DNA from 3 places in the Caproicibacterium argilliputei genome. Region 2 is predicted to be linked to each of the others. Evidence: predicted binding sites of a transcription regulator. Region 2 holds the regulator's gene; each other region holds the start of a gene.

Region 1 (9,872 bases), 750 kb from region 2:
GCTGACACCGAGCAGGCGCGGCTGCGGGTCGCCGCCGAAAAGGCAGGGCAGGTGGTGGAACAGCTGCTCCAAAAATCACAGTCCGTTTTGCAAGAAGAGCAGATTGGCATCTTGAAAGGGCAGAAGTCCATGCTGACAGATCCGGCATTCGTACCGGAGATGCAGCGCAGAATCCAGAAGCAGAATCTTTCTGCCGAGGCGGCGGTTCGTGCGGTGACAGAACAATTTGCCGAACTGTTCCGCAAAATGCCGGACCCGTATATGCAGGAGCGCGCCGCGGATGTGCAGGATGCCGGCAGTCGCCTGCTGCGGATTTTATCCGGCGAGGACTGCACCGCACTTTCTGAGATTCAGGAAGAAAGCATTTTGCTGGCGCAGGATCTTTCCGCTTCAGACACCGTGCAGCTTGACCGCCGGTATGTGCTGGCGTTTGCAATGGAGCAGGGCGGTGCAACCTCACACACTTCGATTTTTGCGCGATCCATGGGGATTCCGGCGGTTGTTGGAATTTCGGGGCTGCTGCAGCAGGCGCATGACGGCGATTGGGTGATTGTAGATGGCGCGGCGGGAAAATGTATTCTGCGGCCGGACGAAAAAATGATTGCAGAGTACCGCAAAAAGATGCAGGAAGAAGCGCAGCGCCGCGAGCTGCTGACCACTTACGCCGGAAAACCGGCGGCGTTGGCAAATGGTCGGCGCATGATTGCCGCCGCCAATATCGGTTCGGACACAGATGCGGCGTTTGCCCTGCAACAGGGGGCGGAAGCTTCCGGTCTGCTGCGTACAGAGCAGCTGTTCCTTTCCCGCGGCACTGCGCCGACGGAAGAGGAACAGTTTACCATTTACCGCCGTGCGGCGGAGGCGTTTTCCAAAGTGTCTCCGGGCAGCGTGGTGATTCGCACGCTGGATATCGGCGGTGACAAGGCGGTGCCGTACCTTTCCATTCCCAAGGAACAGAATCCATTTTTGGGGTACCGCGCCATTCGGCTCTGCTTGGAACAGAAGGAACTGTTTTTGACGCAGCTGCGCGCGATACTGCGCGCCAGCGCATTTGGAAAGGTACAGGTCATGTTCCCCATGATTTCCGGCGTAGGAGAGTTGCTCGCCGCCAAGGCTATGCTGCAGGAAGCGAAGGCGCAGCTGCACGACCGCGGCGAAGCATATGACCAACAGATTTCGGTTGGCGTGATGATTGAGATTCCATCGGCAGCGCTGACAGCGCCTGCTTTGGCGAAGGAAGTGGACTTTTTCAGCATCGGTACCAACGATTTGGTGCAGTACACCCTTGCGGTGGATCGCGGCAATGAAAAAGTCGCATCCCTGTATGATTATTTTCATCCTGCCGTGCTGCAGCTGATTCATCTGACGCTGCAGGCGGCGCAGACCCGGCGCATTCCGGTCGGGATGTGCGGAAATATGGCAGGCGACCCGCTGGCGGTGCCGCTGCTTGCCGGGATGGGTCTGCAGGAATTGAGCATGGCGGCGGGTTCCATTCCACAGGTGAAGTACGTGCTCAGCTGCGTAACCGCGCAGGAATGCCATGCCTTGGCAGAAGCGGCGCTTCGCTGCGACTCGCCGCAGGAAGTGCGCAAGAAACTGCGCGACTTTGCACATACACATCGAATCCAGCTTCCGCAGTGATGCGGAGTGGAAAATAGATCGTATTGAAAAGGGAAATGAAAGGGAGTGTTCCGGTTGAAAATTGATGAGTTGCTGCAGAGCGAGGGCATCGCGCTGCAGGAAGCCGCTTCTTCCAAAGAGGAAGCAATCGACAAGCTGATTCAGCTGCTGGATCAGGAAGGTTGCATTTCAGACAAAGCCGCTTTTAAAGCGGGCATTCTGGAGCGGGAACAGAAAAGTTCCACAGCGGTGGGCGGTGGAATCGCCATTCCGCACGCGAAGGTCGCCGCGGTGAAAAAGGCGGGCATTGCCGCCATGACCGTACCGGCTGGCGTGGAGTATGGTGCGGCAGACCACAAACCCTCCGACCTGCTGTTCATGATTGCCGCACCGGCTTCGGGCAGCGACCTGCACCTGCAGGCTCTGCAGCGCCTGGCGGTGCTGCTGATGGTGCCTGGCTTTAAGGAACAGCTAATGCAGGCAAAGGACAAGGAAGCGTTTCGCAAACTGATTGCACAGAAAGAGGCGGAAAAGTTCCCGGAGCAGGCAGCGGAAAAAGCGGCTGTGGCAGCGCAGCCCTCTGCGGCAGAGAAAACTGCCTATCAGGTTCTGGCGGTCACTGCGTGCCCGACCGGCATTGCACATACCTTTATGGCGGCAGAAAACCTGATACAGAAAGCGAAAAAAATGGGCGTTTCGCTGAAGGCGGAAACTGACGGCGCAGACGGTGTGCAGCACGCGCTGACACCCGAAGAAATCGCCGCGTGCAAAGGCATTATTGTCGCGGCAGACAAAGATGTGGAAATGAGCCGCTTTGACGGCAAGCCGGTGCTGCTTGCTAGCGTCAGCGCGGGTATCAATAAGGGCGAGTCGCTGATTCAAACCGTTCTGGACGGCAAAGCACCGGTTTATCATCACACTGGTGCCAAGGCGGCTGCCTCTGTTGGGGAAGAAAGCACCGGACATAAGATTTACAAGCAGCTGATGAATGGCGTTTCCCATATGCTTCCGTTCGTAACAGGCGGCGGCATTCTGATTGCGCTGGCGTTCCTGATTGATTCAGCCAACGGCATTACCGGCGGCCCCAATTTCGGTACCACCACCGCAGCGGCAAAGTTTTTAAAGACCATCGGTGGCTTTGCATTTAACATGATGCTGCCGATTTTAGCCGGTTTTATCGCTATGGCGATTGCGGACCGTCCCGGTCTTGCCATCGGCATGGTGGGTGGCATTATCGCCATGAACGGTAGTACGTTTGCAGACCCGGCGGGCGGAAAAATCAGCGCGGGTTTTCTGGGCGCGCTGCTTGCGGGCTTCATTGCGGGGTATCTGGTCAAGTTCATGAAAAAACTGTTCAGCGGCCTGCCGAAATCTTTGGACGGTATTAAACCGGTGCTGCTGTATCCGCTGCTGGGCATCTTTATGATTGGCATTGTCATGGCAGTGGTGAATCCGCTGATGATTCTCATTAACCAGGGAATCACTGCGGCACTCACCAGCCTGCACGGCAGCGCGGCGGCGCTTCTGGGTATGGTGGTCAGCGGCATGATGGCGATTGATATGGGCGGCCCAATCAACAAGGCATCCTATCTGTTTGCTACAGCGCAGCTTGCCTCCCCCGGTGCGGATGGCATGGGCTTCCGTATCATGGCTTCCTGCATGATTGGCGGCATGGTGCCGCCGCTGGCGATTGCCTTGTGCACCTCGCTGTTTAAAAACCGCTTTACGCCGAAAGAGCGCCAGTCCGGCATTGTCAACTATGTACTGGGTCTTTCCTTCATCACCGAGGGCGCGATTCCTTACGCGGCGTCTGACCCGCTGCACGTGCTGCCCTCCATGGCGGCCGGCTCTGCAGTCAGCGGCGCGCTTTCCATGCTGTTTGGGTGCCAGCTGCGTGCACCGCACGGTGGAATTTTCGTTCTGCCGACCATCAGCAATCCGTTTGGTTACTTTGTGGCGTTGGCAATCGGCACAGTGGTTGGCTGCCTGCTGCTGGCGGTGCTCAAAAAGCCCTTGCCGCAGGAGGTCTGGAATGCAAAACCGGATGAGGACAGCGGTGATTTGTTCTGACCTCGCTTACAACAGGAGCGTTTGCTCTGTTTGAATAACCCCACGAAAATGTGTGCCGCAGCGGCTGAAAACCGTGTGCGGTACGCATTTTTTCTGTGTTTGCGGCGGAAATCCAATCATTTTTAGTAGCGCCGCGCAGTTCTTTATGGTAAAATAAAACGGCAGAAACAAACGGAAAGCGGGCGAAGAAGGCGTGCAGGTTCTGGTTATTGACGGGCAGGGCGGCGGTATCGGCCGCGAACTAGTGGCGGCGCTCAAGGGCAGACTGCCGCAGGCGCAGGTGACGGCGGTCGGCACCAACAGCGCGGCAACCGCCGCCATGCTGAAAGCAGGCGCGGACAATGCCGCCACCGGCGAAAATGCGGTTTTTGTCAACAGCCGCACGGCAGATGTCATTGTTGGGCCGCTCAGCATCGTGGTTGCGGACTCTATGCTGGGCGAAGTGACCGCCGCCATGGCGGCCGCCGTGGGGCGCAGTCCCGCAAAGCGTGTGCTGATTCCGGTCAGCCGGTGCAATAATTACGTTGCCGGTGACCGGGGACGACCGCTGAGCGAGTATGTGCAGGACGCAGTTGCGCTGATTGAAGCAGGCTGACCGCTTGCGCCGTACCGGGAAGGTGCGGCGTGCCGCAGAAGCGGCTTTTGGCGGTTAGCTGATGGGAAAGAGCATAATCCATTGCCACGAAGGAACGGCTCTCCAGAAGGAGGGCCTGCCTTTCGCGGCATTTTTTATTGGCAGACAGCGCCGAAACAGTCTTTTGACAGGGAGGAGGGCACTTGGTGGAAAATCTTCTGCTGGGGCAGTATGTACCCAGCGATTCGTTTGTGCACCGAATGGACGCACGCGCAAAATTGCTCGGCTTTCTGCTGCTTTTGGCGGTGGTTCTGCTAGCGGCAGACGGATTCGGGTATATTTGGGCGGCGGCTGTAACTGCGGCGGCAGTTCTGGCGGCGCGGCTGCCGGCAAAAAGCCTTGTGGTATCCTTCCGGGGGATGTGGCCGTTTTTTCTGGTGATTTTCAGCATGAACGCACTGTTTTCCAAAAGCGGAGAAGCTTTCTGGTCCTGGTGGATTTTTCGATTGAGCGTGGCGGGAATCCTGCAGGGCATACGGGCTGCTGCCAATATGGCGTTCCTGCTGGCGCTCAGTGCGGTGCTGCTTTATACAACACCGCCGGTACAGGTTACCGAGGCACTGGAAAGCTTTTTGAAACCGCTGAAACTGCTGCGTGTGCCAGTGGAGGAAATAGCCATGATTCTGGGCATTTCGTTTCGCTTTCTGCCGGATTTGCTTACGGAAACGGAAAAAATCCGCCGGGCACAGCTTGCGCGCGGCGCACGGTTTTCCGGGCGTGGTGTTTGGGGCAAAGCCACCGGCGTTTTGCCGCTGGTTGTGCCGGTGTTTCTGTCGGCATTTCGGCGGGCTGACGCACTTTCAACCGCCATGGAGGCGCGTGCTTACCGCGGCGCCGCCGGTCGGACACACCGTACCCTTTCCCAGCTGCGGGCGATGGACGGCGCGGCGCTGGGTTTCTGTTTGTCTGTCCTTGCAGTGCAGATTTTTGCAGGGTATTTTATCAAATAAAGAGAGGGTTTTTATGAAACAACTGTCATCGGTTAAAAAATCAATTTTGACGGCGCTTTGCATTGCGCTGTGCGTCGTTCTGCCACTGGCGTTTCACGCTGTGCCGGACGGCGGTACCATTTACAGCCCCATGCACCTGCCGGTGCTGCTGTGCGGGTTGGTCTGCGGCTGGCCGTTTGGCTTGTTGTGCGGGGTTGCGGGGCCGCTGCTCTCCAGCCTGCTGACGCAGATGCCGCCGGCAGCATATTTGCCGGCAATGCTGGTAGAGCTGGCCGCTTATGGCGTTTTATCCGGTTTGCTGATGCAGTGGGTGCACACCGGAAAACGGACAGCGGATTTATACATCAGCCTGCTGGGGGCGATGGTGGGCGGCCGCCTGCTTGCCGGTGCGGCGAAGGCACTGTTTTTCGCGGCGGGCAGCTACTCCCTGTCCGCGTGGGCAGCCGCCTACTTTGTGGTCAGTCTGCCGGGCATGATTCTGCAGCTGATTCTGCTGCCGGTGCTGTACACGGCACTGGAAAAGTCCGCATTGATTCCGCCGCGCTACGCAAAGCGGCAGAACATCGGTAAAGCCTGAGCAGTGCAAAGCGTGCGGCAGAATGGAGGAAAGCGAACATGGAGTTTGCACAGTGCCTGCTGCGGCAGGCGGAAAAGCATCCGTCCCTGCAGGCGCAGGATGTCTTAAAACTGTGTTACCAGGCGGCGTTCGGTGCAGCGCATCTGCGGCAGCAACTGCCGCAGGGCGAAAAGTGGTTTTACGAAGAATTTGCGGCGACGCCGGCGGATGCACAGGCGCTGTCGGAGCCGATTTCACCGGCACTGTGCCGTGTGAACCTTTCCGCCTGGAAGCGGTGCAAACTGCCGCCGGCGTGGCTGTTTCGCCTGTGCGGCTTGACAGAGGAGGCGGATGGGGGTGCGCGGGCACGGTTCTTACTGTACTGCGGGCAGGTGCGGGAACTTGCACAGGCGGGCAAATTGCCGGTGACCGAAGCGGCCTGGGAAGCACAGCTGCGGCAGTTTGACGGCACGGGGCGCGGGCCAGTTCACCACAGCGAACCGTATCGGCAGGCAGAAGCACCGGCTTACCGGCTGGCGCCCGCATGGGCGGTCCGGCTGTTTCCACTGCTGCAGCGGCTGGCGGCTTTGCCGGAAAAGCCGGTTTCGGTTTTGGCGATGGACGGCCGCACGGCCTCCGGAAAAAGCACGATGGCGGCGCAGCTTGCAGTGGTGCTGCAGGCCGGCGTGGCGCACATGGATGATTTCTTTTTGCCACAAAGCCTGCGTACAACTGCACGTTTGTCGGTACCCGGCGGGAATGTGCACTACGAACGTTTTATACAGGAAATCTTGCCGTACCTGCGCGATGCGAATGCGTTTTCTTACCGAAAGTTTGACTGCGGCAGCATGGACTTTGCCGGGCAGCGGGAGGTGCCGGTCGGCAGATGGCGTATTGTGGAGGGCTCGTACAGTATGCACCCCAAGTTTGGACGTTACTGGGACACCGCTGTCTTTTCCACCGTGAATCCACAGGAGCAATTGGAGCGCATTTGCAGGCGAAACGGCGCACAAGCCGCCGCGCTTTTTGAAACGCACTGGATTCCGCTGGAGGAAGCGTACTTTGCCGACTGCCGGACAGCAGAGCGCGCAGATTTGACTCTTTAAAACAGGTAAGCGGAAAAATGATAGAAAGGGCGGAGCAGGCAAAATTCTAACAGGTACATTAGCACTCATGCTAGAAGAGTGCTAATGTTTACGAAATGTTCATGTAATTTCTGCTGTTTGTTAACAGTCGGTGGGTATGATAAGAATTGTCAAAGGGAAAGATCCCAAAGACAACATCAAAAAAATTCTTACACCGCCCTAAACGGGCAGGCAGAAAAAATGGAGGTTTTCATCATGTTTGACTTGATTCCTTTTGAGCATCGCAACGCTGGCCTGTTTGACTTTTTCAACCATTTCGATGATGATTTCTTCAATTCCGTCGAAAATAACTTCTCCCCCTGCCGCACGGATATTCGCGACGAGGGCAGCAAGTATGTTTTGGAGGCGGAGCTGCCGGGTTTCCAAAAAGAAGAAATTGCCATCAATGTGGAAAATGATTGCCTGACGCTGGCTGCACAGCACAAGGACGAAAATGAGCAGAAAGACAAGGCGGGCAATTACATTCGCCGCGAGCGCCGCATGAGCGGTATGAGCCGGTCGTTTGATGTCTCCGGTATTGACACGGCGAAAATTAGTGCAAGCTTTGAAAATGGCATTTTGACTATGGATCTGCCGAAGAAAGAGGAAGCAAAGCAGCTGCCAAAGCAGATTCCGATTCAATAAAAAACCGACCGCTGCAAGCTAGCGGACTTTAAAGGCGGCGCCGCCGCGGGGACAGAAATCCCTGCGGCGGCGCCGTCCTTTTTTCTGCGGAGGAGGATTCCTGTCTAACTTGCACCTCTTCTACAGCAAAAATTCCACATTGCCATGCATTTTCACAGAAACATCAAAAACTGTACGGTATAAAGATGGAATCTTGGCAGTATGCGCGCAGAGAAAGCAATGCTATGATAAATATGTACAAAAGATTAAGGAAATGTGGTTCAGGAGGGGTCATAATGGTCAAAGGGGCTGTTCCCGTAAAGAGTGGAGCAACAAAGAAGAAAAAGAGCGGCCGCCAAAGTAAGAGAATGTTCTTCTATGTGCTGCCTTTTTTGGTTCTGGTATTTCTGTTTTCGTATTTTCCACTGTACGGCTGGGTTTATGCCTTTTATGACTACAAACCGCCGTTGCCGCTTTCAGAGTGCGACTTTGTGGGAACCAAGTGGTTCACCATGCTGTTTGCCAATTCCACGCAGGTCAAACAGCTGCTTCAGGTCATGGAAAACACCTTTGCCATGAGTCTGCTGGGAATTGCCACTTCCATTCTGCCGCTGCTGTTTGCGGTGTTTCTTAATGAGATTAAGAACAAGCCGTTTCGCAATGTGGTGCAGACGCTGACAACACTGCCAAACTTCATCAGCTGGGTGCTGGTGTTTTCCGTTGCATTCAGCCTGTTTTCAAACACCGGCATGGTCAACACTGTCCTGCAGAATATGGGGATTCTCCACGACCCGGTTAAGTTTTTGGACAGTGACGCGCACACCTGGCTGTGGATGCTGTTCTGGAACACATGGAAGAGCTTGGGCTGGAACGCCATTCTGTACTTAGCCTCTATCAGCAGCATTGACCTGTCGCTGTATGAAGCCGCGCGGGTGGACGGCGCAAACCGGGCGCAGCTGATGCGGCACATCACCATTCCGGCACTGATGCCAACTTTCTTTGTCCTGCTGATGCTCTCCGTTGCGAATTTCCTCAACAACGGCATGGATCAGTACTTCGTTTTCCAGAACGCATTCAATAAAACGCACATCCAGGTTTTGGATCTTTATGTTTACAACATCGGTATGACCGGCAACAGCCTGTCGCTGGCAACGGCAATCAGCATGATGAAGAGTGTTGTCAGTGTGGTGCTGCTGGTGCTTGTAAACTACACCTCGAAAAAGACACGCGGCGAGTCAATTATCTGACTCGGAAAAAGGAGGAAAAACCTGTGGTATCTATTAAAAAAAAGAAGCAGCCCCTAACGAAGGGCGCGGTGATTTTTAATCTGTGCAACTACCTGTTCTTTGCCGTCATGGCGCTGATCTGCGCATATCCGTTTTACTATTTGATTATCAACACCATCAGCGCGAACGGCTTGAGCGCAAACGGCGCAATCAACTTTCTGCCGCAGCAAATTCATTTTCAAAACTATGTGCAGGTGCTGCAGCTGGAGGGGCTGCCGTTGGCGGCAACCGTGACCATCGCCCGTACCGTTATCGGCACGGTCTGCACCGTGATGGCGTCCGCGTTTCTGGGTTTTATGTTCACCCAGCGGCGGATGTGGGGGCGCAAATTCTGGTACCGGTTTTTGGTTATCACCATGTACTTTAACGCCGGCCTGATTCCGATGTTTATCACCATGAAAAATCTGCACCTGACCAATACCTTTTGGGTTTACATTCTGCCGGCAATTGTGCAGCCATTTAACATCATCCTGGTGAAAACCTATGTGGAGTCCATTCCAAGCGCCCTGCAGGAGGCCGCCGAAATCGACGGCGCGGGCATTTTGACGGTATTCTGGAAAGTTATTCTGCCAACCTGTACGCCGATTTTGGCAACGGTGGCGATTTTTGCGGCAGTCGGTCAGTGGAACTCCTTTCAGGATACTTTGATTTATGTGACGGACACCAAGCTGTACTCGCTGCAGTACCTGCTGTACCAGTACATCAATCAGGCGAATTCACTGGCGATGCTGGTGAAAAACAACGGCACCGCCGGCATGGATATGGCGGCGCTCGCCACCCAGCAGACGCCGACTTCTATCCGTATGACAGTGTCGGTCATTGTGGTGCTGCCGATTCTGTTTATTTACCCGATGTTCCAGCGGTATTTTGTCAAAGGCATTATGATTGGTTCGGTCAAAGGGTAAGAGTCAGCGGGTGCGTGCCCGCAAAACAGTTGTCTGAAGCAGGCAAAAAGAAGCCTGTTTTATAATAGGTATCAATGCATACAAATGGGAGGATTGCAACAAT
Region 2 (9,872 bases):
GGTGATATTTTTTGGCAAGCTTTCGGTATGCCTTCTTGATTTCATCCTCCGAGGCATTCTTCGGCACGCCCATTACTTCATAGTAATCCCTTTTGTCCGCCATAAAATTCCTCCTCGCAGGACACGATTTCTATTTTCATTTGCATTGTATTTTCCACACACGGCAGCGCTGCCGGACATTTTTAAAGAATACTAGTGTTTTTCGGGAAAGTCAAGCGGAAGCCACGCGCAAGTCAGCACGAGGCCGCACCCGCTTTTCCTTTTTAATAGGACAACAGGGGCCTCAAAAGAAGCCCCTGCCGTACGTCCTGCATGAATCAGGTCTTATTTCTTATCGTCTTTTTTATCGTCCACATCTTTGTACTCGGCATCATAAACCGGGTTGCCGTTTGCATCCGTGGTTTGACCGCCTGTCGGCGCGCCGTTCGGTGCGGCTCCCGGCGCTGCCCCCTGCGGGGCGTTTGCCTTGTAAAGCTTCTCGCTGATAGAGAACATCGTCTTCTGCAGTTCGTCGCTCTTCGCCTTAATGTCCTCCAGATTTTCGCCCTTATTGGCTTCCTTCACTGCGTTAATCTTGGTTTCCAGTTCGCTCTTGTCGGCGGCGTCAATCTTGTCGCCGCTGTCGGAAATCAACTTCTCCGCTGTGTAAACCATCTGCTCCGCGCTGTTCTTCGCGTCCACTTCCTCGCGGCGCTGTTTATCCTCTGCGGCAAATTTTTCAGCTTCCTTCACAGCCTTGTCGATATCATCCTTGCTCATGTTGGAAGAAGAGGAAATCGTGATGTGCTGCTCCTTGCCGGTGCCCATATCCTTTGCGGAAACATTGACAATGCCGTTGGCGTCGATATCAAAGGAAACCTCAATCTGGGGGATTCCGCGCGGTGCCGGGGCAATGCCGTCCAGCTTAAAGATGCCGAGTTGCTTGTTGTCGCGGGCAAATTCGCGCTCGCCCTGCAGGACATTGATTTCCACCTGAGTCTGGCCGTCTGCCGCAGTGGAGAACACCTGGCTCTTCTTGGTCGGGATGGTCGTGTTGCGCTCGATAACCTTGGTCATAACGCCGCCCATGGTTTCAACGCCCAGCGAAAGCGGCGTCACGTCCAGCAGCAGCAGTCCTTCGACTTCGCCGCCCAGAACGCCTGCCTGCAGCGCCGCGCCGATGGCCACACATTCGTCCGGGTTGATACCCTTAAACGGATCTTTGCCGGTTGCCTTTTTTACTGCGTCCTGCACAGCCGGAATACGGGAAGAACCGCCGACCATCAGCACCTTGTTGATTTCATTGAAAGAAAGCCCTGCGTCCTTCATGGCCTGCTGTACCGGGCCCATGGTCTTTTCGACCAAATCTGCGGTCAGCTCGTCAAACTTCGCACGGGTCAGCGTCAGGTCCAAATGCTTCGGGCCGGTCGCGTCCGCAGTGATAAACGGCAAGTTAATCTGCGTGCTGGTCATGCCGGAAAGCTCGATTTTCGCCTTTTCCGCCGCTTCCTTCAGGCGCTGTACTGCCATCTTGTCGCCGGAAAGGTCAATGCCGTTTTCCTTTTTAAACTCGCTGACCATCCAGTCCATAACGCGCTTGTCAAAGTCGTCGCCGCCCAGGCGGTTGTTGCCTGCGGTTGCCAAAACTTCCTGCACGCCGTCGCCCATCTCAATGATGGAAACATCAAAGGTGCCGCCGCCAAGGTCATAAACCATAACCTTCTGCTCTTCGCCCTTGTCAATCCCGTAAGAAAGTGCCGCGGCGGTCGGCTCGTTGATAATCCGCTTAACATCAAGCCCCGCAATCTTGCCCGCGTCCTTAGTCGCCTGGCGCTGTGAGTCCGTAAAGTATGCCGGAACCGTAATGACTGCGCTGCTGACCGGCTCGCCCAGATATGCCTCTGCGTCCGCCTTCAGCTTCTGCAGAATCATAGCGCTGATTTCCTGCGGCGTGTACTGCTTGTCGTCAATCTTCACTTTGAAGTCGGAGCCCATCTCGCGCTTAATGGAAATCACGGTGCGTTCCGGGTTCGCGATAGCCTGGCGTTTTGCGGCCTGACCGACAATGCGCTCGCCGTCTTTCTTGAAAGCCACAACAGACGGTGTTGTGCGTGCGCCCTCTGCATTGGCGATTACGACCGGCTCGCCGCCCTCAATGACCGCCACGCAGGAGTTGGTTGTGCCAAGGTCAATCCCAATAGTTTTGCTCATAGTTCTTACCTCCGTTTTATTTTCAGATAAACTATTCAAAATTTATGTGGAAAACTGCCTTGCGGCAGGCTGTAGATGATTTTCAGGCAGCGCCGCTAATTGGCGACCTGCACCATGGCGTGGCGCACCACTTTGCTGCCCATCCGGTAGCCCTTCTGGTACACCTGCGCAATTACATTTTCACCAAGTTCCTCACTTTCTATGTGCGAAACGGCATTGTGCAGCTGCGCGTCAAACGGTTCACCTTCCTTGCCCATTGGCTCGACGCCGAGTTTTTCGAGGGCGTCGTCCATCTGCTTCTGCACCATTTCAATGCCCTTGCGCAGGTCTTCCACAGAGCAGTCCGGCTGGCTGAGCGCCCGCTCCAGATTGTCTGCCACCGGCAGGAACTCCTGCACCGCGTCTGCGGTTGCACCCGCATACAGTGCGCTTTTTTCGCGCTCCGTCCGCTTGCGGAAGTTGTCATACTCCGCCGCGGTGCGCAGCAGCAGGTCTTTCTGTTTGGCTGCCTCAGCTTTGGCGGTTTCCAAATCAGCCTTCAGGGCATCTTCCTGTGTCTTTTTCTTTGCCTTTTTTTCTTTTTTGTCCGCTTTGGACGGGTTCTGGGGCTCTTTCGTTTCCGGCACGGCCTGTTCCTGCTTTTCTTCTGCGGGCGTCTGCTGCGTGCTTTCTGTTTCTTTCTTTTCTTCGGTATTCAAATTCACGTTTACCCCTTTCCTAGTCATCTATCGTAAGCAAAATCGCTTATAAACCAAGTCATTTCGCGCCGCCCGCTACTGCAGGTCAATCAACTCTGTCAGCATGCGACCCACGCTGCGCGCCAGGTACTCCAGGCTGCCGGTGAGCTTCGGGTAATCCATCCGTATCGGCCCCAGCACGGCAATGGCACCGGCGTCCTGCCCGCGCACCGCGTAGTGCGCAACAAGCAGCCCCGCATCGCGCAGGGCGGGCACGCCGCTTTCCTGCCCAATGTAAACCCGTGTACCCGCGCGCTCCAGCAGGCGGTAAACCTCCTGCGGGCGGGAAAGGTACCGCATAATGCGGCGCAGGTTTTCGGCATTGAACTCCGGGAAAAAAAGCAGGTTGGTCTGCCCGTCCATGCGCACATCGCTGCCCATTGCCTCACGGGCGACATCCTGCAGTGCCATCAGCGCACTGCTCATCAGCAGCGCCGCTTCCCCCATGCCCGCGCCCATGGTCTGAATACAGGCAGGGGTGATGCTGCGCACCGGACGCCCTGCCAGACTTTCGTTAAACACGCGGAAAAACACTCGCAGGATTTCCGGCGTCAGCTCAAAGTCGCAGTGGAACACACGGCTGTGCATGGTGCCGGAGCTGGTCATCAGAATAACCATCGCGGTGCGCCGGCTGGTCTGCACAAACTGAATGCCCGCCACAGAGGCGCCGCTGCCACTCGGTGTGGTGGTCACCGCCGCCATGTGTGTCAGCCCCGCCAGTGTGCGCGCCACACCGTCCAGCAGCTTTTCGGGGTCATACGCACTGGGCAGCAGCAGCGCATCGATAAAGTGCCGTTCTTCCGGCGTAACCGGCGCCGGTATCATCAGCTCATCCAGATACAGCCGGTAGCCGCGTTCGCTGGGCACCCGCCCGGCAGAGGTGTGCGGCTGGTCCAGCAGCCCCATGGCAGCCAGGTCGCTCATTTCGTTTCGGACGGTGGCACTGGATACGGAGAAGTCCAGGCAGTCGCATAATGCCTTGCTGCCCACCGGCTCACCGGAAACGGTGTAAAGCTCAATAACAGCCTGCAGAATCTTCTGCTTGCGTGGCGTCAGCTCCAATATCCTCGCCTCCCTTTTGCGGTTAGCACTCTATCAAGTTGAGTGCTAACTACAGTTACTAATGTACCATTACTTTGCCCTGCTGTCAATAGGATAATTGTAAATACATTATGAATTTGCGCCTTCTCCGGCACGTTTCACGCCAGTTCCTGCCCGTTTCCATCGCTAAACAGCAGTTCCGCCAGCAGCGCGCTGCTGACCAAAAATCCCTGCGTTGTAAGCTGAATGCCTGCCGGCCCCGTCCGTGTCAGCCCTGCCGCTTCATACCGCCGGGCGGCGCGCCGAACTTCTTCAGGAATCCCGCTGCCAAAGCAAGCACGGCAGCCTGCTTCCGTCAGCCCTTCTGTCAGCCGCAGGCGCAGCATGGCATACTCCGTAAAGGAACCCGCGGGAATCTCCTCGTCCGTTTCCGGCAGCGGCTCCTCTCCGTTCAGAAACGCGCGCAGGGAGCGCGTCCGGTAAAAGCGCCGTCCCAAAAAATAGGAATGTGCAGCCGGACCGAATCCCAGGTACGGCTGCAGGTTCCAGTACTTCAGGTTGTGCCTGCTTTCGCACCCCGGAACTGCAAAATTGCTGATTTCATACTGCCGCAGACCACCGGCCTCCAGCTGTGCACAGGCAGATTCGTACAGCCGGGCGGACTCTTCCTCGTCGGGCAGGCACAAAGTCTGCCGCTGCTGCCAGAATGCCGTGCGCTCCTCCACCCGCAGCAAATATGCGGACAGATGGGTAACCCCCGCCTCCAGACAAAAGCGAATGCTGTTGCGCAGGCTCTGCCGGGTCTGCCCCGGCACCGCCAGCATTAAGTCCAGCGAAACCTTTGCAATGCCCGCATCGCGTGCGTCGGCAACCGCCTGCGCTGCCTGCTGCGCCGTATGCTGCCTGCCCAATGTGTGCAGCTCTCGCTCATCGGCACTCTGCAGCCCCAGGGAAATGCGGTTGACACCCGCCTGCCGAACCTGCCCGAACAGTTCCTTTAAGGATTTGTCCGGATTCGCTTCGAGCGTAATCTCCGCATTTTCCAAACCAAAAGCTTCCTTTGCCACCGTCAAAATCCGGCAAAGCCGCCGCGCACCCAGCAGGCTCGGCGTGCCGCCGCCGAAGTACAGGGTATCTGCCTGCAAAGCCGGATATTCCTTTTTGTATTTTTTTAGTTCTCTAACAATACATTCTGTATATTCATCCATGGTTTTCTCGCTGCCGCGCAGCGAGAAAAAGTCGCAGTACGGACATTTTCCGTCACAAAACGGCACATGGATATAGAGTCCCACCGGTTCCATCCTAATAAACACCTGCTTTCAAAAAAATTCGCGCCCACCCGCCGCGCCTGTGCGTTTTCTCTCTTTTGCATTTTCTTTCTTTATGGTATACTAAAGGCAATCGAAACGGTTCTTCTCTGGAAACCCGCACAAGAAAGGGGAAACAAAATTTGCAGATTCCACGTGAACGGATCCGGAACTTCAGCATCATCGCACATATTGACCACGGCAAGTCCACGCTGGCGGACCGCATTCTGGAGCAGACAAAGTCCGTGCCCCTGCGCGAGATGGAAAATCAGATTCTGGACGACATGGATTTGGAGCGTGAACGCGGCATTACCATTAAAGCACACGCGGTCACGCTCGTCTATACCGCAAAGGACGGCTTGGACTATGTTTTTAATTTAATTGACACGCCCGGTCACGTTGACTTTAATTACGAGGTCAGCCGCTCGCTGGCCGCCTGCGAAGGCGCTGTGCTGGTGGTGGACGCCAGTCAGGGCATCGAGGCACAGACGCTGGCAAACACCTATCTGGCGGCGGATGCCGGGCTGGAAGTTGTGCCGGTCATCAATAAAATTGACCTGCCCAGCGCCGACCCCGACCGCGTCAAAAAGGAAATTGAAGACGTCATCGGCATTCCCGCGCAGGATGCCCCTTGCATCAGCGCCAAAACCGGCTTAAACATTCCCGCTGTGATGGAACAGATTGTCCACCTGATTCCGCCACCGCAGGGCGACAGCACCGCACCGCTGCAAGCGCTGATCTTTGACTCCTATTACGATGCTTACAAGGGCGTCATCGCGCACGTGCGCATTGTGCAGGGCATGGTGCACACCGGCGACACCATCCACATGATGTCCACCGGTTGCAACTTCACCGTTGTGGAGTGCGGCTATATGCGCGCCACCTCGTTTGAGCCATCCGGAACGCTGGAGGCTGGCGAGGTCGGTTACATCACCGCCTCCATCAAAGCGGTTAAGGAAGCCCGCGTTGGCGACACCATCACGCTGGCAGACCGCCCTGCGGCCGAAGCGCTGCCCGGCTACCGCGCCGCACAGCCGATGGTTTTCTGCGGCATTTATCCTGCGGACGGCGCGAAATACCCCGACCTGCGCGATGCCCTCGAAAAGCTGCAGCTCAACGATGCCGCGCTTTCCTATGAACCGGAAACCAGCGCCGCGCTCGGCTTCGGCTTTCGATGCGGATTTCTGGGCCTTCTGCACATGGAAATCGTACAGGAACGGCTGGAACGGGAGTATAACCTGGACTTGGTCACCACCGCGCCGAGCGTGGTGTATGAGATTACCCTGACGGACGGCACCGAGCTGAAAATCGACAATCCCACCAACTATCCGGATCCCTCCACCATTGCAGAGGCGAAAGAGCCCATCGCCAACGCGCATATTTACACCCCCAGCGAGTACGTGGGCAACATCATGGAACTGTGCCAAGAGCGCCGCGGCGTTTTTGAAGATATGCAGTACATCGACACCGACCGTGTTGACATTCATTACCGTCTGCCGCTCAACGAAATCGTATACGACTTCTTTGACGCGCTGAAAAGCCGCACCCGCGGCTACGCCAGCTTTGACTATGAACTTGCAGGCTATGAAAAGAGCAATCTGGTAAAACTGGACATTATGATCAACAGCGAAGTCGTGGACGCCCTGAGCTTCATCATCCATGCGGACAAAGCTTACACCCGCGCACGGAAAATGGCAGAAAAACTGAAAGACAAAATTCCGCGCCAGCTGTTTGAGGTGCCGATTCAAGCGTGCATCGGCGGCCGCATTATCGCGCGCGAAACCGTTAAGGCGCTTCGCAAGGACGTACTTGCTAAATGCTATGGCGGCGACATCTCCCGCAAGAAAAAGCTGCTGGAAAAGCAGAAGGAAGGCAAAAAGCGTATGCGCCAGGTCGGTTCCGTCGAACTGCCGCAGGACGCCTTCATGGCGGTGCTCAAACTCGACGAGTAATTTTTGCCCTGCAAAAAGGCTGCTGCAGATGATTTTCTGCAGCAGCCTTTTATTCACCCTTATATTTGCTGTCGTTATAGTATTTATTGCCCAGCAGCCGCTTTTTCTTGTCCCGTCGCACTGAGCGGTACCGCTGGTGGCCGACCGTTTCTTTGCGGGCCTTGCCGCGGTTGCGGTACACCACCAAAAACACCACCACGCCCGCACTGACCGCAACCGTCCACAGCGCAATGCCAACCCCGTTGATGGTTGTGTTCCGTCCGGTCAAATCCACCGGATTGGCAAACAGGTTTTCTTCAGATACACTGCCAACACTCGGCAGCACGATTCCCCCGGCAGCCGTGCTCGCCGCTGAGGAAGCTTTTGTGGAAGAAACCTTGGAAGCTGCAGAGGACGCCGAAACCGACGATGCGCCAGAAGAGACCGCTGCGCGGGAGGAAGCCCTGCGGGAAGATGCCCTGCGGGAGGAAGCCGCACGTGAGGAGGTTCTGGCAGAAGATGCTGCCCGCGACATCGTGCTGTGCGATGATACCGGTTTTGACGAAACCGGTTTGGATACCGGTGCTTTTGAAACCGCCGGCTTGGAAGCTTCCACTTTAGAAGCCGGCGCATGGGAGGGCACCGGCTGAGATATCGGCGCCTTTATGGGCTCAGAAGCGCCTTCGCCCGAAGTGGCGAATCCGGGCAGCACAGCCCCGCAGAACACCGCCACGGCGCAGCACAGCCCCGCGGCAAAACGGGATAAGCGTTTCCACCTCTGCTTTTGACAGGTCACAATCAATCCTCCAGTGCTTCTGGGCATACAAAATCTACGAATTGATTATACCATAAATCCGTGAATTTACAAAGGGAACCTTGCCACGAAAGCAGCGGCCGAATCCGGCTCTCGTACAGGGTGCGGCCATCCGCATACGTCATATGCCTGCAAATGACATCCGCGCCCCCCAGCCCCGCCAGCAGCAGCAGTACCAGCAGCGTACCCGCAAACGCGCAGGCAAACGTCCTTTTCCGTCTGTTTTTCAATGCTGCACCTCCCCGCGGGGCGAAAACTTTGTCCCCAGTTCATATTTGGCAGAATTTTTCCATAGTATTCGTTGTACCTTTCCCGAAAAAGGAATGCCGAATAAGCGGGGGATTTTGTCATGAACGTAAAAATAAAAGCCGTGGGCACTGTGCTGATGGCGGTTGCCGCCTGTGCCTGCGTGGTTGCGCGCTTTCCATCCATCACCGCGCAGGAAAGCGCGCTGGCCGCCGCTGGGTTTATCCTGCCCACCGGAGCGGTACAGGCTCTGCAGCACGGCATAGCAGACACCGCTGTATCTTCCAAACAACCGGCAGTGTCTTCCGCTGCGCCTGTCTCCCGTTCCTCCTCCGCATCGGATTCCTCCTCCGTAGTTTCCTCTCCCGCAGCAAGCGCTGCCACTTCCTCCCTGCCGACCGGAAGCGGTGCAACCCAGCAATTGCCGGACAAAAGCCTCGGCAATCAAATCTTGGAAACCGATATTTCCGACACAGGCGAGGAGCAGGACGGCATTCGGGTAAAGAATGCCAACAAAAACCACACCCTGGACGTTGCCTCGGTTTTAAAGGAAAAGCCGCCGCTCAACATCAAGCTGGACGGCACCCCTATGGTTTTGATTTACCACACCCATACCACAGAAGCCTTTGCTGGCGTCACCCGCTCGCGTGACCTCACCAAAAGCGTTGTCGCCGTCGGCAACGCCATTGCCAAAAGCCTGCAGGCTGCCGGTATCGGCGTGGTGCACGACACCACCGTGCACGACTACCCCGCCTTTAACGGCAGTTACACCCGCAGTGCCAAAACCATGGCGAAAAACCTGGCGAAGTACCCCTCGATTCAGGTAACTTTGGACATCCACCGTGACACCATGACCTCCAAAAGCGGCACACGCTACAAACCAACCGTGCTGGTAAACGGCAAGCGTGCCTGCCAGATTATGATTATTTCCGGTTGCGACGACGACGGCTCCCTCGGCTTTCCGAACTGGGAGCAAAACCTGCGTCTGGCGGTACGCCTGCAGAAGGGAGCTTCCCAGATGTTTCCGCACCTGATGCGCCCGCTGAACTTCGGCTCCACCCGCTACAACGAACAGGTCACGCCCGGCTCGCTTCTGTGCGAATTTGGCACCGAGGTCAACACCCTAGACGAAGCCACCTACTCCGGCGCCCTGTTTGGTCAGGTACTGGCGCAGCAGTTAAAGGTTCTCGCACAGGGGCAGTAGTTTTTTATACCGCCACCAGCTGTTCGTACACCTCTGGCTCCAGACTGGGGTTCAGCGCACAATTCAGTGCCAGTGCCAGCAGATGTGCCGCACGCACCACCAGCGTGTCCACCTCGCGCGGCGTAACCATCATACGGGAAGCGCCCTCTACCTCCTGTGAACACAAATCACTGCACAGCGTCGCCGCGTCCACCACCGTCGGCACCCCCAGACCGATGACCGGTATGCCCAGCGTTTCTTCGCACAGCGAAGGTCGGTCATTCCCCACGCCCGCGCCTGGAGAAATGCCGCCGTCGCTAATCTGTACGGTTTTTCCCAGCCGGTGCAGCCGCCCCGCCGCCATGGCATCCACCGCCACCACCGCCGCCGGGTGCAGCTGGCGGATGAGCGCCTGCAGAAGTT
Region 3 (9,872 bases), 770 kb from region 2:
GCGGGAGCACGTTGACTCGCTGGTTGTGATTCCAAATGAGCGCCTGAAGCTGGTTTCCGAGCAGCGCATTACGCTGCTGAACGCTTTCTCTGTTGCAGATGATGTGCTGCGGCAGGGCGTGCAGAGCATTTCCGACTTAATTAAGCTGCCGGGCTTGGTCAATCTGGACTTTGCGGATGTGACCGCAGTTATGAAAGATGCTGGTTACGCGCACATGGGCGTGGGTCGCGCTTCTGGCAAAGATAAAGCGGAGGCCGCCGCGAACATGGCGATTTCCAGCCCCCTGTTAGAAACCAGCATCAGCGGTGCGAAGGGTGTCATTATCAATATCACTTCCTCGCCGGATATCGGTTTGGATGAAATTGAAACAGCATCCACCATGATCAGCGAGCAGGCAAGCGAAGATGCTAATATCATCTGGGGCGCCGCGTTTGATGAGAACATGGACGATGAGATGAGTGTAACTGTGATTGCAACCGGCTTTGCAACGCATGATGGTTCTAAGCCGGGCACAGCCGATGCTGCAGGCAATCTGGACAGCGGTAATGTGCTGAGTGGTACATTTGGCAGTAAGCCGGCAGCGGGTAGCACCCGTAAGAGTGCTGCGGCAAGTCCGGCACCCGCTGCACCGGTCAATGAGCCGGAAGCACCGGCTGCTGCCGCTGCGGACGACGATGATGACGATACATTTGTGGATATTATGTCCATATTTAACCGCAATAAATAGATACAGCTGTAAAGGGCTGAAACCTGCGTGAGAACGCTTCGGGTTTCAGCCCTTTTTTGCTGTAAAGCCCACCGCTTTCGGTGTGGAAATACGACTGTGGCGTGATGGCGGATTTTCACCGGCAAAGAAAGATTTTAGCCGAAAAATCGTTCAAATTCAGCTGTTTTTGCTTAAAATAGGCGAATACAGGCAAACATCGAAAAAGATTGCGCAAAATATACGGTTTTCGCTTGAAATCGTATTTTGCAGTTGTTATAATAGGATACGGCAGAAAGCCGAAATTGTTTTGCAGGAGGTGGCATTGTGAATCCGGACCCTTATAGTGACAAACCGCGGCCCCGTGGGGCAGGCAAAAATGGAATAGGAGATGATACCAATGCTGTCTTATTACAAAACAGTCGGCGGAGTCATGCGGGAACTGGCAGCCAGCGAGCCGGGCTGTTGGATTAACTGCATTGCGCCAAATGACAGTGAAATTTCCGGACTGATTGAAGACTTCGGCGTAGAACCGGACTTCCTTCGTGCTGCATTGGATGAAGAGGAAAGTCCGCGTATTGACCAGGAAGACAACAGCACCTTGGTCATTGTGGATATTCCTGTTGTGGAAAAGCAGGAAAGCGGCCGTTTGTTTTACTCCACTCGCCCAATCGGCATTATTTTCACAGAAACCAATGTGATTACAGTCAGTTTACAGGAAAATCCGGTTCTCGATGAATTTGCGGACGGTGCGGTACGCAGTGTACAGACAAACCTGAAAACGCGGTTTGTGCTGCAGCTGATGCTGCGCATCGCTTCGCGGTACCTGATGTATTTAAAGCAGATTGACCGCATGAGTGACGCGGTGGAGCAGGAACTGCGAAAATCTATGAAGAACAACGAGCTGATTCAGCTGCTGGATATTGAGAAATCGCTGGTGTACTTTTCGTCTTCTCTCAAACAGAATGAGATTACACTGGAGAAAATCATGCGTGGCCGTGCCATCAAGCTTTATGATGAAGACCAAGACCTGCTGGAAGATGTGCTGATTGAGGTCAAGCAGGCCATTGATATGTCCAACATTTACTTGAACATTCTGTCCGGCACGATGGATGCTTTTGCATCTGTCATCAGCAATAATCTGAACATTGTGATGAAAGTGCTGGCGTCCATTACGCTGATTATTTCTATACCAACGGTGATTTCGGGTTTTTACGGCATGAACGTTACAAAGATGCCGATGCCTTCTTTCTGGTTTCCGCTGGCACTCTCCGGAATCTGCATGGTCGTGGCGGCTTTTATCCTGAAAAAGAAAAAGATGATGTAAAGTTCGGTGGGGGTGTTTTTTTGAATCGCAGACAGGTGGATGCGCAAAGCATGACAGAGCAGGCGCCGCTGCTGCACGCAGGCGAGCAGATTTTGCTTAGCGGCGTGATTTACACGGCGCGCGACCAGGCACACAAGCGTCTGCGGGCACTGATGCAGGCGGGCAAGCCGCTGCCGTTTCCGCTGGAGGGTGCGAGCATTTATTACGCCGGGCCGACCCCAACGCCGCCGAATCTGCCGATTGGCGCGTGTGGGCCGACCACTTCCGGCAGAATGGACCCTTATGCACCGGATTTGTTGGACGCAGGTTTGAAATGCATGGTCGGCAAAGGAAAGCGCAGCCAGGCAGTGGTGGATGCCATTTGCCGCAACCAAGCCGTTTATCTGTGCGCCATTGGCGGCGCGGGCGCTCTGGCTGCGCAGTGTGTGCAAAGCATGGAAGTACTGGCGTTTGCAGACTTGGGGTGTGAGTCCGTGAAACGCCTGACCGTGCGGGATTTCCCGCTGATTGTCGCCATTGACTGCCACGGCGGAAACCTCTTTTCCACGCACTAAAAAAGTCATCCGGCGCGGGCTTGTCTGCGCTTGCTATTTTTATAGAACCGTGCTATACTGCACTTGTAGCCCTTTGAAATCCTCTCCGGTGGGAGAGGACTTTTTTATAGGTCGCGGAATTTGCAGAACGGAGTCACGGGAGGCAGCTATGACAGAGTTTTTAATCCGCCGGTTTGTGCGGGATTATGCGCATACAGAAAATGAAAAAGTGCGTGCGGCTTACGGTCGCTTTTCCGGCGCCGTTGGGCTGCTGACCAATTTGGTGCTGGCAGCGATTAAGTTTGCTGCCGGCTCGCTTTCCGGCAGTTTGGCTATCACAGCGGATGCAGTGAATAATCTGTCTGATTCCGCTTCCAGCATTGTAACGCTGGTGGGCTTTAAGCTTTCAGAAAAGCCTGCGGATGAAGAGCATCCGTTTGGGCATGAACGGTTTGAATATCTGAGCGGGCTGGTGGTTTCCTTTGTCATTTTGGTGGTCGGGCTGCAGCTGGCGCAGGACGCGGTCAGCAAGATTCTGCAGCCGGTAGTTCCGGTATTCAGCGCACTTTCCGTGGGGATTTTGGCACTTTCGATTCTGGCAAAGCTTTGGCAATCCCTGTTTTACCGAAACATCGGCAGGCGGATTCAGTCCGGCACGCTGTTTGCTGCGGCAGCGGACAGTCGCAATGATGTGATCGCCACGGGTGTAATCCTGCTCGGTATCCTGATTACCAAGTTTACCGGTGTCAATCTGGATGGCTTTATGGGTTTGGCGGTTGCCATCCTTGTTTTGCTAACAGGGATTAAGCTGGTCAAAGAAACAAGTGATCCCCTGCTGGGGGAGGCTCCCAGCAAGGAACTGGTCGATAAAATCTACAATGCGGTGAAAGCCTATGACGGAATTTTAGGGGCGCATGACCTGACGGTGCATAACTACGGGCCGGATCGTTGGTTCGCTTCGGTTCACTGTGAAGTGGATGCCAGAAAGGATGTGCTGGTAAGCCACGACTTGATTGACAACATTGAGCGCACAGTCGGCCCTCAGCTTGGTATTCAGCTGGTGATTCATATGGACCCGGTCATTACCGATGACCCGCGCACCAACCACCTGAAGCTGCAGGTGCAGAAGATGGTGCAGGCGGTGGAGCCGAAGGCAACCATTCATGACTTTCGGGTGGTTTGGGGGCCGACACACAGCAACCTGATTTTTGACGTGTGTGCGCCGTTTTCCTGCAGCCTGTCCGATGAGGAGATCGCCGAGCGGATTCATCAGGGGGTGAAGGCGCTCAGTGAAAATTACTATCCGGTTGTGACAGTGGACCGCGACTTTGTACGGGAAGAAGCCGACACCGGCGAAAAGGAGTAACTGCCTGCCGGTGCGTTTCTGCTTCTATTCACAATTTGTTTATTGCATTTTCTGCACGAATGCGCTACAATAAATTTAGCACTTGAATTGAACGAGTGCTAAATTTCAAAATTAGAGGCGGTTGTTGCAATGAAACAGTTTCAGGCAGAGTCAAAACGTCTTTTGGACTTAATGATCAATTCCATCTACACGCATAAGGAAATTTTTATGCGTGAGCTGATCAGTAACGCGAGCGATGCAATCGATAAGCTGTATTATCGCTCCCTGCAGGAAAACGACACGGGGCTGTCCCGCGATGATTTCGCAATTCAAATTACATTGGACAAAGAAGCGCGCAAGATCATCATTGAAGATAACGGCTGCGGCATGACCAAGGACGAACTGGAAAAGAACCTCGGTACCATCGCGAAGTCCGGCTCTCTTAACTTCAAGCAGGAAAATGAGCAGAAAAAAGATATTGACATCATCGGGCAGTTCGGCGTCGGCTTTTATGCGGCGTTTATGGTGGCAAAGCACGTCAGTGTGGAAAGCAAAGCTTACGGCAGCGATGAAGCGTGGTGCTGGCAGAGCAGCGGCGCTGAGGGTTACACGGTGGAAGCCTGCGAAAAAGGCAGCCACGGCACCAAGATTACGCTGGACATCAAGGACAATACCGACGATGATAACTACGACTCCTATCTGGATCAGTATGCCATTCAGCGTCTGGTAAAAAAGTACAGCGACTACATTCGCTACCCCATTCGTATGGAAATGCAAAAGAGCCGCCAGAAGCCGAAACCGGAAAATGCGCCGGACGACTATAAGCCGGAGTATGAGGAGTACACAGAAACAGAAACGCTGAACTCCATGGTTCCCCTGTGGCGCAAGAATAAAAACGAAATCAAAGAGGACGAGTATAACGATTTCTACAAGAGCAAATTCGGCGACTATGAGAATCCGCTCAAGGTTATTCACAGTTCCACCGAGGGGGTTTCCACTTACAACGCGCTGCTGTTTATTCCTGCACACGCAAGTTACGATTATTATACAAAGGACTTTGAAAAAGGCTTGCAGCTTTACAGCAACGGCGTGCTGATTATGGAAAAGTGTGCCGATCTTTTGCCGGACTATTTCAGCTTTGTGCGCGGCTTAGTCGACAGCCAGGATTTAAGCCTCAATATTTCCCGCGAAATGCTGCAGCATGACCGCCAGCTGCATATCATTGCCGGCCGTCTGGAAAAGAAAATTAAGGCGGAGCTGGAGTCCATGCTCAAAAACGACCGCGAAAACTACGAAAAGTTCTTTAATGCGTTTGGCTTACAGCTGAAATACGGCATTTACAGCGAATTCGGCCAGCATAAAGATCTGCTGCAGGATTTGCTGCTGTTCCACTCCAGCAAGGAAAAGAAGCTGGTTACTCTCAAAGAGTACACGGACGGCATGAAGGAAGACCAGAAGTTTATCTATTACGCCGCAGGCGAGTCGGTTTCCAAAATTGATATGCTGCCGCAGACTGAGGCGCTCAAAGACAAAGGTTACGAAATCCTGTATCTGACGGATAATGTGGATGAATTTGCGCTGCGCGTGATGCGGGAGTACGACAGCAAAGAGTTCAAGTCCGTTTCTGACGACGACCTTGGTTTGGAAACCGAGGAGGAGAAGGAAGCCGCTAAAAAGAAAGTGGAAGAAAACAAGGATCTGCTGAACTTTATGAAGGATGCTCTGAATGGGCAGGTCAAGCAGGTGATTCTTTCCACCAAGCTGAAAAGCCACCCGGTCTGCCTTTCCACGGACGGCGCACTTTCCATTGAAATGGAAAAGGTGCTCAATGCCATGCCGAACGGCGGCGAGGAGCAGGTCAAAGCACAGCGCGTGCTTGAAATCAACGCAAACCATCCGATTTTTGAGAAGCTGACAGCATTGTACAAGCTGGATCAGGACAAACTCAAGCAGTACGCGAATCTGCTGTATACGCAGGCGCTGCTGATTGAGGGTGTTTCAATTGACGATCCGGTTGCATTCAGCAATCAGATGTGTGACTTGATGACAGACAAATAAAAAAGAAGTCCGGAAAAGGAGCAGATTCCTTTTCCGGACTTTTTAAACGAAAGAGGAAATTGTTGACAAACGCGAAAAAGAGACTATAATAAAATTAAAAATTCAAGTAGCAGCGACTATCACGCAAAATATTTTTATTTACCATATCCTACTGTAAATAAAGATATGAGCAATGCGAGCTCAGCGTATACTTATTTAAACAATTTAGGCTATGATGCTCTAGGCGAGATAGAAAAACCGGCCAGCTATATATATAATTCAATTAATATAATCCATGGTCATGGAATGGCCGGAGCTGTTCGCTGTGAATTAACAAATGGTGCATATACATGGCTGTATTCCTATCCACGTTCAGTTTTAGCTAGTCAAGATGCTTCATTTGGAAACTATAATTCTACTTCTTTATCACGCAGTAAGCTCCTGTTATATATTGCTTGTGAGAGTGCTGTATCTTTGAATGGATACAGCATGGCTTCGGCCGGATATGCTAAGGGAGCTAAGTGCAGTATAGGATTTAATAATTCTGTAGTTGGAGGAGATGATTGGATGCGTCTGTTTTTTCAAGGAATATCCCAAAATAAAACGATTCAACAAAGCCGTGATTATGCAGATGCAATGTATAAACAAGATTATCCAATATATGATGAAAGTGAGAGCCCTGCTGGGCATAGCTTAAAGTGGGGAAATGCGAACGTTAGATTGAGAGTATAGTAAGGAGGAATTTGAATAAAAAAATGGAAGATGGGCTGTCTGGCAGCCGCAGTTGCCGTTGCGGTTGGCTGTGGGGCGGCAGTCGCTGCGCAGACGCCGGCACAGGCGGTCAAGATTCAGATGAACGGCAAGCCGGTGGCGGTCGAGAATGTTTCAAAGGCGGGACTCACGCAGAGTGCGAATATCCGGCAGGCGGCTGCAGACAACGCCGGTAACCGTTATGCGGTGGACGCGCAGAATCGCTTGGTGCTGTATCAGAATGCCGACAACAGCAATGCACTGCCGTTTCGCCTGCAGTCGGTAAAGACAGACAAAGCAGTGGAAACCTCCGTGAAAGAACTGTTTTCCAGTACCAATATTCCGCATCTGCAGGACTTTCAGGTTGACAACAGCGCAAATTACGCCGAGCCAACGATGAAAGAACTGACGCGCAAAGTCGGAACAGGCGAGGAAGACAGCATCACCGTGAAGTTTGACACTTCCGGAAATGTGCAGTACGCTTCCATCACCTACTTTACGGAAAACGATGAGCGCATTGCAGACGCAAAGAAAGCGGAGCTTGACCAAAAGGCGCAGGCGTATATCGACAGTCAGCTGGCGCAGCAAAAGCAAGCCAAACCCAACGAGGAAGTCACCGCCACAGTTGCCGCAAAAAAGTACACCCTGCGCGGCAATACCATCACCGGCGGCTACTCGATTGTGTTTCAAAGCGCCGCCAAAGGACAGCCGGATGCAGCAGTGAAGTGGGGCGATGCGCAGTCCTTTACCGTTTCCAAATAAGTGTGTGGTTCACAAAATCTGTTGTTAAAAATGAAGGGCTCCTCTGTAAACGGTGACAGTTTCGCTTGCAGAGGAACCTTTTGTGTACAAGGAAATCCTTTACAGAAGCATAAAAATATGATACAACAGTAAGAGAGAAAACGGAATGGGGGAGGAAATGTCTATGAAGAGCGTGAAGCGCTTTCTGTGTGCGCTGCTGGGGCTGAGTATGGCAGTGGGCGTGCACGCGGTGCCGGCTGCCGCCGCACAGCCCCAGCTGTATGCGGACACCACCTACGATATGCAGCGCGCAGTGGGGGAAAAGTACTGCTTCTATGTGCGCACTTACAGTTCCAATCCGCTGACCTACACGGTGGGCAACGGCAAGGTACTGCAGACGAAAAAAGAATTCAGTTCCGTCACGAAAAAGAAAGATACGCTTGGCGGCGCAGAAACGCATGAGTTCTGGTTTTCCTTTACCTGTATCGGTGAGGGTGAAACCGGTGTGTACGTGACACAGAGCGGAAACACTACCTGCCTGTTCAAGGTCAAAGTCAGCAATCAGACCATCAGCATGAAGCAGGCAGTGGGCACCGGCGCAGCGAAATACCAAAAGCTGCGGATTCAGTATCAGAATCATTATAAGATGATAACTGACCACAGCGAGATTGCAGCATTGCTCAAGGCGATTGCACCGGTGCGGCTGGAAAAACTGCCGGACAGTACGCCGCATACCGGCGGCTGGACGTATGCGATTGATTTTTACCCTACGGACGGCAGCGGTGCGTATCATTATATTGATGGCGGCGGTTCGTTCAGCAAGCAGGACGGCTGTACCCTGAAAGCGCCAGTGGGGCGCTACCGAATTGCAGACAAAACCTCTTTTGCCGCATGGTATCGGGTCATGGATGATTTCTACAAAAACGCAGGCGGAACCGTCGTTGAAATCAAGTAAAGCGGTATAATTTACTTTTTCTCTGTCTTTTAGCAATGTAATGTGCTATACTGTGAAAAAGATGTTTCAATGATGGAGGGATACTCATGAATCAGGTGATTTCTGCAAAAAACGCGCCCGCGGCGTTGGGACCGTACTCACACGCGGTTCAGGCTGGCGGTACGCTGTACCTTTCCGGTCAGCTTGGTCTTGATCCGGTCAGCGGCGCCCTGCCGCAGGGGGTAGAGGCACAGGCCAGACAGTCGCTGGAAAACATCGGTGCGGTGCTTTCCGCTGCCGGCATGACCTATGCGGATGTCGTAAAGACCACCGTGTTTTTGGCGGATATGCAGGACTTCGCGGCAATCAATGCGATTTATGCGGAGTACTTCAAGGATGTTTGCCCGGCACGTTCCTGCGTGCAGGCGGCGGCACTGCCGAAAGGCGCTTTATTTGAGATGGAAGCTATCGCGGTGAAATAAACAGTCTGAAAAAAAGCTGTGACCGTCTGCTTTGCGGCAGATGTCACAGCTTTTAATTTTGCAGCAAAATCAGCGGTTGAATCGGAACCACCGGAAGTCAAATCGGCTGCCGGGCATGAAAATAAAGTTCACTTTTCCCTGCCCTTTGAAACCGTGGATGGGGAAGGTGCGCTCCTCATACTCGTCACTGTAGGAAAATTCGGCGATCTCTTTGACTTCGGTACCGTCTTCGCCGTAAAACCGCACGTGGATGATATTTTGCGCGATGGGCGAGTGACCGCAGATGGTGACAGAAGCGCACCCGTCCTCCCCAAAGTCCATGTGCTCAAACTCCAGCGTTACATTGTTGCCGATTTCTGTGACCGCGTCATCGCCCAGCTGAAACTGGTCACCGGTGATGCGGTTGTTTTCTAGGGCATCCACTTTGCCAAAGGCTTTTTCCAGCTTGGTAAAGTAGAAGCCCTGCAGGGACATTTTAATAGTGGGTTCCACAACAATGGAAATCGTCTGCACACCCTTGATGCGCCGCGACAGAGAGAAAACATTTTCCTGGTAGTGGTTGTACCAACTCTTTGCCTGATACTGTGCGCGCAGCAGACGCTCGCCGCCTGCGTCTGGGCTGCCCAGCCACACTTCCACAGGCAGGCTGTCTTCAAAGGAGAAGATGGGAATGTGGATTTCATCTGAGCCGTATTCGCCGAAGTCGATATTTTCAAAGACAACACTGGTGCGCTGGTTGGAAGTGATGTAAACGCCGCCTTGAAAGCTTAGCTTCGCCTCGCTGGAGCAGGCGGCATTGTTGATGCCGCTGACCAGTTTGTAAGCATCAAAGGTGGCTTGCCCCAAACCGGAAACGTCAAACTCCAATTCAGAAATGATTTCAGGATGGTCTTTGTCATTGCAGCAGGCAGCGCACAAACGAAACGCGCCGTCCCCGGCGGCGGTCAGCACAGCGGTGGTTCCCCTTGCTTCAATTTTGACGCTGTTGCTGTCCACACCGTCCAGTGTGCGGGCACGGAA

The links. The regulator HrcA, encoded in region 2, represses chaperone genes, less so after heat shock. The targets are predictions, from matches to a motif close to TGTTAGCACTCNNNNNNNNNGAGTGCTAACA.
Region 1: PXC00_RS02960 (Hsp20/alpha crystallin family protein) is a predicted target of HrcA. The motif match lies at 6,993-7,023, and genes of this name have one in related genera.
Region 3: htpG (molecular chaperone HtpG) is a predicted target of HrcA. The motif match lies at 4,003-4,033, and genes of this name have one in related genera.

What each region holds. Positions count from the first base shown of each region.
Region 1 covers NZ_CP135996.1:625,424-635,295, forward strand. The annotation lists gene ptsP (phosphoenolpyruvate--protein phosphotransferase) at 1-1,641, shown strand, start outside; gene PXC00_RS02935 (PTS fructose transporter subunit IIABC) at 1,696-3,690, shown strand; gene PXC00_RS02940 (DUF3842 family protein) at 3,884-4,285, shown strand; gene PXC00_RS02945 (energy-coupling factor transporter transmembrane component T family protein) at 4,471-5,274, shown strand; gene PXC00_RS02950 (ECF transporter S component) at 5,288-5,851, shown strand; gene PXC00_RS02955 (nucleoside/nucleotide kinase family protein) at 5,890-6,936, shown strand; gene PXC00_RS02960 (Hsp20/alpha crystallin family protein) at 7,171-7,599, shown strand; gene PXC00_RS02965 (ABC transporter permease subunit) at 7,875-8,825, shown strand; gene PXC00_RS02970 (carbohydrate ABC transporter permease) at 8,849-9,769, shown strand; gene PXC00_RS02975 (type 2 periplasmic-binding domain-containing protein) at 9,871-9,872, shown strand, end outside.
Region 2 covers NZ_CP135996.1:2,780,390-2,790,261, forward strand. The annotation lists gene dnaJ (molecular chaperone DnaJ) at 1-103, opposite strand, end outside; gene dnaK (molecular chaperone DnaK) at 325-2,190, opposite strand; gene grpE (nucleotide exchange factor GrpE) at 2,286-2,894, opposite strand; gene hrcA (heat-inducible transcriptional repressor HrcA) at 2,964-3,989, opposite strand; gene hemW (radical SAM family heme chaperone HemW) at 4,127-5,269, opposite strand; gene lepA (translation elongation factor 4) at 5,419-7,227, shown strand; gene PXC00_RS13455 (hypothetical protein) at 7,277-7,552, opposite strand; gene PXC00_RS13460 (hypothetical protein) at 7,593-7,856, shown strand; gene PXC00_RS13465 (hypothetical protein) at 8,005-8,250, opposite strand; gene spoIIP (stage II sporulation protein P) at 8,370-9,470, shown strand; gene gpr (GPR endopeptidase) at 9,475-9,872, opposite strand, start outside.
Region 3 covers NZ_CP135996.1:2,010,177-2,020,048, reverse strand. The annotation lists gene ftsZ (cell division protein FtsZ) at 1-727, shown strand, start outside; gene PXC00_RS09800 (magnesium transporter CorA family protein) at 1,104-2,030, shown strand; gene PXC00_RS09795 (FumA C-terminus/TtdB family hydratase beta subunit) at 2,051-2,584, shown strand; gene PXC00_RS09790 (cation diffusion facilitator family transporter) at 2,733-3,929, shown strand; gene htpG (molecular chaperone HtpG) at 4,059-5,966, shown strand; gene PXC00_RS09780 (hypothetical protein) at 6,132-6,677, shown strand; gene PXC00_RS09775 (hypothetical protein) at 6,708-7,457, shown strand; gene PXC00_RS09770 (hypothetical protein) at 7,621-8,391, shown strand; gene PXC00_RS09765 (RidA family protein) at 8,478-8,852, shown strand; gene PXC00_RS09760 (DUF4982 domain-containing protein) at 8,922-9,872, opposite strand, start outside.